DNA from 2 places in the Caballeronia eucalypticola genome. Region 2 is predicted to be linked to the other one. Evidence: predicted binding sites of a transcription regulator. Region 2 holds the regulator's gene; the other holds the start of a gene.
The links. Region 2 encodes FNR, which switches genes on or off when oxygen is low (the NO sensors DNR and NnrR bind a similar motif). Its sites were predicted from a motif close to TTGATNNNNATCAA; they were not measured.
Positions count from the first base shown of each region.

Region 1: ACMX25_RS30250 (fatty acid desaturase) is a predicted target of FNR. The motif match lies at 1,144-1,157, and genes of this name have one in related genera.

Region 1 is NZ_JBLKRU010000036.1:40,871-44,284, forward strand. Features, by position in the region: gene ACMX25_RS30240 (response regulator) at 1-131, shown strand, start outside; gene ACMX25_RS30245 (phytanoyl-CoA dioxygenase family protein) at 133-978, opposite strand; gene ACMX25_RS30250 (fatty acid desaturase) at 1,298-2,371, shown strand; gene ACMX25_RS30255 (non-heme iron oxygenase ferredoxin subunit) at 2,404-2,754, shown strand; gene ACMX25_RS30260 (NAD(P)/FAD-dependent oxidoreductase) at 2,751-3,414, shown strand, end outside.
Region 2 is NZ_JBLKRU010000009.1:97,765-101,178, forward strand. Features, by position in the region: gene ACMX25_RS13140 (response regulator) at 1-391, shown strand, start outside; gene ACMX25_RS13145 (response regulator) at 550-948, shown strand; gene fnr (fumarate/nitrate reduction transcriptional regulator Fnr) at 1,033-1,833, shown strand; gene ACMX25_RS13155 (YoaK family protein) at 1,860-2,609, shown strand.

The DNA.
Region 1 (3,414 bases), on a different contig from region 2:
ATGCGTGCGTGATCGCGGTGACCGGCAGGACCGATCTCAAGGACAAGGACCTGGAACCGTTCGACGGTTTTCTCCACAAGCCGATCAGTCCGGCGGCTTTGGAACACGCGCTGAAATTCTCGGAAGGCTGAACTACCGCATGGCGTTTTTGCGACCCTCGGCGTTCGTCGCAACGGCGATCGCATCGAGGTTCTGCGGATACGGGAAGTTCAAGCCAAGCAATTGCCGCATGGTCGGGCTGGCGTTCTTGACGAACGTTTCGCCGACCATCGCGCGCAGGTCTTCCATCGGCTTGACGAATTTCGGCAGGTATTGAAGCAGCACCGCGCTGCGATCCTGCGTGCTGTGATTCGGCATGGCACAGTGCCACGTCGCGCCGAAGAAAACGATCGCGTCTCCGGGCTCCGCTTCCATGCGCTCGCATCGTTCAAAGAAGGCGTCGCCCTCGCCGGGATACCGCAACTCATGCTGCGTGTGCGGCACGAAAGCCGTCGCTCCGGTTTGCGCCGTGAACGGATCGAGAGGAATGGTGACCTGCGCGTTGAGCGGAAAGCTCGTGTTGATGCCGAGCGGGAAAGTTGTCGGAGAATGAAAATCCCAGTACGGGTAATCGATATGCGGTTCCTGTCCGGGACCGTCCGGCAAAATCCGGTTCGCCGCGATTGACCCCATGATGAAGTCATCGCCGAGGAAAAGACGCATGGCTGCGACAATGTCGGGCTGCTCGGCCATCTCCGAAAACACATCGCCTTTCGCCAGCAGATTCCACACGCGCCGCTGCAAATGCAGCCGCTGATCTTCAGCCGCTTGTCCCTGGAAATGCGTGACCGTCTGCGCACGGTCCTGCGAATGATCCATCACGACACGCCGCGCTTCAGCCACTTGCGCCGCGCTGAACACGCCGCGAATGCGCACTGCGCCCGGACCGCGCAACAGCGCCTCGACTACACCTTCAGGCGTCACCGCGCCCAGTTCCATGCTGTTCACACCTGTCTCCTTGACGATCGATGCAGCACTCCGGCCGCTAGTGCAGACAAGCATAGAAGACCGGTCGCCCCAATGCAAAGAAAATTTCACTCGACGGTTTGGTGGAATTTAATTTCTATTTTGGAAAGCCATAGCCAATGTGGCCCGCAGCCGCGCTTGATGGAAATCCATCATTTTTTTGAGTGAGTGGCAAGCTGCGCTCATCTATCGTTCAGTCAACAAGAAGGCCACCCGGCGGTAATAACTGACGGGAAGCGCTCAAAACATCGCTTAAACGTTGTTTGAACATAATTAAGCAGGAGACAACCCCATGTCCTCGACTCCCGATATCAGCGGCGGCGATGCGTCCAAACCCGCCCTCACCGATCCGTCTATCGACAAGCGTATTCACGAGCAGTGGTATCAGCCGCGCATTCCGCGCGCTGTGCTGAAAGAGCTGATGAAACGCAGTGATGCCGAAGGCCTGCGCAACTTCGTGCCTTGGTTGTTGCTGCTCGCCGCATCGGGTTGGGTGGCCGCGCTCTGCTGGGGGACCTGGTGGGCCGTGCCCGCATTCCTGGTCTACGGCACGATCTATTCGTCCAGCGACGCCCGCTGGCACGAACTCGCCCATGGCACACCGTTCAAGACCCGCTGGCTCAACGACGCCTTCTATCACCTGTCATCGTTCATGACGATCCGCGAAGGTTACTGGTGGCGCTGGAGTCACGCGCGGCATCACACCCACACGTACTTTCAAGCGCGTGATCCGGAAATTCAGGTTGCACGGCCGACGCAGGTCTGGCCGATCATCATCGATTTCTTCGGACTGCTGGGTACTTCGTTGGAGATCCGCAAGGTCGTCCGGCATGCGTTCGGCCGCGTCGATGCCGCCACCGATGTGTTCCTCCCCGCTACCGAAAAGCCGAAGATGATCTGGTCTTGCCGAATCTATCTGCTGGTGGTCATCGGCACGATAGGGCTTGCTATCGCACTCCGCAGTTTCCTGCCGCTGATGTTCGTGTGGACGCCCCGCTATTACGGCGGCTGGCTGCATCAGTTGCTCGGCCTCACGCAGCATGCGGGCCTCGCGGTCAACGTGAAGGATCATCGGCTCAACACACGCACGGTGTACATCAATCCGGTCTATCGCTTCCTGTACCTGAACATGAACTACCACCTTGAACATCATCTCCTGCCAATGGTGCCGTTTCATGCGTTGCCGCGTTTGCATGAAGTCATCAAGGATCAGTTGCCACCCGCTTATCCGAGCCTCTATGCGGTGTATCGCGAGATGGTGCCTGCGTTATGGAAACAGCGCGTCGAACCGGATCATGTGATCGAACGCAAGGTGCCGGGTGAAACCGCCCCGCAAGGAACATTTGCGACCCAGTCGGGCATCTGAAGCTAAACAACTCCAACAATCCGGAGGCTCTTGTGGCCGTTGAAACGAATGACATCGAATGGGTCGTGGCCTGCGCTGCCAGTGAGATTGCCGAAGAAGACGTGATCCGCTTCGATCACGCCGGCGCGAGTTACGCGGTGTATCGGATAGCCGAGGGTTTCTTTGCATCGGATGGGTGGTGCACGCACGAACGCGCGCATCTTGCGGATGGCTTCGTGCTCAATCGCGAGATTGAATGCCCGCTGCATCAGGGACGTTTCGATATCCCCACCGGCAAGCCAAAAAGCCCGCCCGTCTGCGTGCATTTGAAGACATACCCGGTGCGTATTGAAGGTGGTGAAGTGCTGCTCGGTGTTCCGCCGCAAATGAAGGCGGCGTCATGAAAAGCCGACCCGCGATGGTGATCATCGGTGCCGGGCAAAGCGGCGCACGCACAGCCCATGCGCTGCGTGACAACGGCTGGGACGGCGACATCACGCTGCTCGGCAATGAAGGCGTTGCGCCTTACGACAGGCCGCCGCTTTCAAAGGCCGTGCTGCTCGGTCAGAAAACCACCGCGCAATGCGCGCTGTATGACGAGGCGTTTTACGCCGAGCAGCGCATCGACCTGCGCGTTGATTCGGGTGTTAAACAGATCGATCGCGCCGCGCGCAAAGTGGTTTTAAACGATGGCCATACCGTGGCGTATCAGCGTCTGCTGATCGCGACCGGCGCGGCGCCTCGCCGCTTGAGCGTGCCAGGCGCAACGCTTGAAGGCGTGCATGTCTTGCGCACGGCTGCGGACGCATCCGGCGTGCTCAACGAATTACTGCCAGGGCGGAAGATCGCGATCGTGGGGGCGGGTTTTATCGGGCTGGAGATTGCGGCAACGGCCATTGCACGAGGATGTGAAGTAACCGTGATCGAAGCGGCAGCGCGTGCGCTCATGCGTGCCGTGCCGGAAATCGTCGCGGAGTATCTGGTGGAACGGCACAAGCAAATGGGCGTGGACGTGCGCTTCGCCGTGCAGGTCGACCGGATCATTGGAGCGTCCATGAAGCGCG
Region 2 (3,414 bases):
ACAGCAGTACGCGGTGCGCGCGTTCAAGGCGGGGGCGTCGGGTTATTTGACCAAGGAAAGCGCGAGCGCCGAGCTGGTCACGGCCGTGAGCAAGGTCGCGGCGGGCGGTGTGTACGTCAGCCTCGCGATGGCCGAGCGGCTCGCGCAAAGCCTGAATGAACCCGCAGACGACTTGCCGCACCGGCGGCTTTCCGACCGCGAATTCGAGGTGTTCCGGCGCATCGCAGCCGGTGAAACGATCACGCAGATCGCTCAGGCGCTGTCGGTGAGCGCCAAGACGGTCAGCACGTACAAGACCCGCATCCTCGAAAAAATGCAGATGCCGCACGACACCGCGCTGGTCCGCTACGCCATGCGCCACAAGCTGTTCGACGACGACTGCGACGACTGATACGCCGAATACCTCTGGGTCTTCACGCTCGCAAAAGGCGTGTAGTCCAATCCCTACAGCCCTTCCCAAACCCCTACGTCATGTCTGGCCGCTTGCCGATTTTATTTTGAGATAGCCCCGACCATACTTCGAGGCATGAACTCAAACGGTTGCGCGCCATGCTGAAGATCTTCCTTATCGATGACTCCGGCCTTGTGCGCCGCCGCCTCTCTGCGCTGATCGACGCGCTGGCTGGCGTGGTGGTCGTGGGCGAGTCCGAAGAAGCGGATACAGCGCTCGGGTGTATCCGCATGACGCGCGCGGATCTGGTGATCGTCGACCCGCATCTGGCCGCGGGCAACGGCATGGCGATCGTTGCGGCGCTGGGGCGTGCCGAGCCGCCTGTTGTGACCATTGTGTTGACCAATCATTCGGGGCCGGCGTTTCGTGCTGCATGCCAGCGCGCCGGCGCGAGCTATTTCTTCGACAAGACCAGCGAGTACGAACTCGCCCGCGACACCATCGTGCGACTGGCCAACGAGCACCGTCCCGAGCCGACGCCCTGCGAGCCGGCATGACTGTCTTCTACTCGCCTCGACTGCAATCCTCGCATCTTGTCCGTTCATCTATTCAGTGATCGTCCGACTCTTCTGGAGACAGGCATGACCTCAGCTACCGCTTATGCGTCCACTTACGCGCCCGCTGCTTCAACGGCTGCGATTCCCCTTGCTTATCTGGCGCGCTCCGCCATCACGAGCCCGCCACCACCGGCCACGCGTGCGGACACGAACTGCTCCGCGTGTTCGTTGCATTCCATCTGCATGCCGGCTCACCTGAGCGCGACGGAGCTGGCGCGGCTCGATGCCATTGTGTGCTCCACGCGGGTCGTACGGCGTGGCGAGACGCTCTACCGTGCCGGCGATAAATTCAAAAGCATCTACGCCGTGCGTGTCGGATGTTTCAAGACGGTCATTACGCATCGCGATGGCCACGAGCAAGTCACGGGCTTTCATATCGCAGGCGAGCCGCTTGGACTTGATGGCGTTTGCTCCGATGAACAGAATTGTGATGCGATCGCGCTCGAAGACAGCAAGGTGTGTGTGATTCCGTTCGACTTGCTCGAGGATCTTTGCCACGACGTGAAGGCCATGCAGCAGCATGTGCATCGGATGATGAGCGGCGAGATCGTGCGTGAATCCGGTCTCATGATGATGCTTGGCACCATGACTGCGCAGCAGCGTGTGGCTGCGTTCCTGCTCAATCTGTCGTCGAGGATGAAGACGCGGGGTTACTCTTCCGCCGAATTCAATTTGCGGATGACGCGTGAAGAGATTGGCAGCTATCTCGGGTTGAAACTTGAGACCGTCAGCCGGATGTTTTCGAAGCTGCAGCATGCCGGGGTTATCGATACGAACGGCAAGCAGGTGCACATTCTCGACAGCGAGAAGCTTGCGGGTGTTTGACTGAGGCCCAAGCGAAGCGAACGGACATGCCTATTGAGTATCTGCGAGGTTTCACGCGGCCGCAGCGCACCGATCAAAATAACCGGCGCCTTGGGCGCTGGCTGGCGTTTATTGCGGGCGCGGCCAATGCGGGCGGTTTCCTTGCTGTTGGTCAGTACACCTCGCATATGTCGGGGATCGTATCGGCACTCGCCGATAACCTCGCGGCAAGCGACTTCGGCCTGATTGTTGCGGGATTGAGTTCACTCGCGGCGTTCATGACGGGCGCGGCGACCTCCGCGATCATGATCAATTGGGGCCGGCGCCGGCGGGCGCAAAGCGAATACGCATTGCCGTTGATGCTGGAAGCCGTGCTGCTGCTTGTGTTTGGGCTGCTTGGCTCGAACCTGGAAAACAACCGGTTTCTGTTCGTGCCCGCCACTGTAGGGTTGTTGTGCTACGTGATGGGGTTGCAGAATGCAATCATTACGAAGATATCCAAAGCCGAGATCCGCACTACGCATATGACCGGCATTGTCACGGATATTGGCATTGAGATTGGCAAGCTTTTTTACTGGAATGTGTCGGAGGCCGGGCCTGGTGTTAATGCAGTCAGGGCGGATCGGTCCAGGCTGCGGTTGCTGGCTTCGCTGCTTGGCATGTTCTTTATTGGCGGTCTTGCTGGCGCGTTGGGTTTCAAGTATGTGGGGTTTATATCGACGCTGCCGTTGTCGGCGATGCTGGTTGTGTTGGCTGTCGTGCCGTTGGTGGATGATTTAGTCGGGCAGAGGAGGTGAAATCGTGGCGCGGATTTGATCGCTTGAATGGGTATAGGGAGTTGGTGGGTGGGGTAGGTTCTGGCGTTAGCGGTCTGAGTCATTGCCGGGTTGCTGCTTTCCAGGTCTTCGCGGGTTATACGTTAGCTGATTTCTTTATCACTATTAGCCACTGCGCGTGGCGGCGCGTCATTTCTTTGTCCAAAGCGACAAAGAAACGAAGCAAAGAAAACGCTTTCACCGCTCTACCCTAAGTGTCCACAGCGTGCAGTCCCATTCATGGGTGCCCCAAAAGCACGGTGCTCGCCAGAGCTTAGGATGTTTGAAACCCTCCTTCTCGCGAATCCTGACAGTAAAACGCTTCGCCCCGTACGCTCTCGGGCAAGCACTAACGACTGAACCCGCCCAAGGAGCGCCCCGCGCTATCCGCGGAAAACCAACCTCCAAACTTATATGCATGCCGAACCATCTTTTAAACCACCAAGAAATGGATCTGCAGAATGCATAAAGCATAACCCGGCAAATAACATTGCAAACTGATAGATAACCCGCGAAGCACCACAGCGGCAAATAAGGGTGGGGCGGTGCGGGTTTCTATGGCGAGGGGGCTTGCCCGAGAGCGTACGGGGCGAAGCGTTTTACTGTCAGGATTCGCGAGAAGGAGGGTTTCACACATCCGTGGCTCTGGCGAGCACCGTGCTTTTGGGGTACCCATGAAATGGAACTGCACGCTGTGGACACTTAATTTTTAGAGAGGTGAAAGCGTTTTCTTTGCTTCGTTTCTTTGTCGCTTTGGACAAAGAAATGACGCGCCGCCACGCGCAGT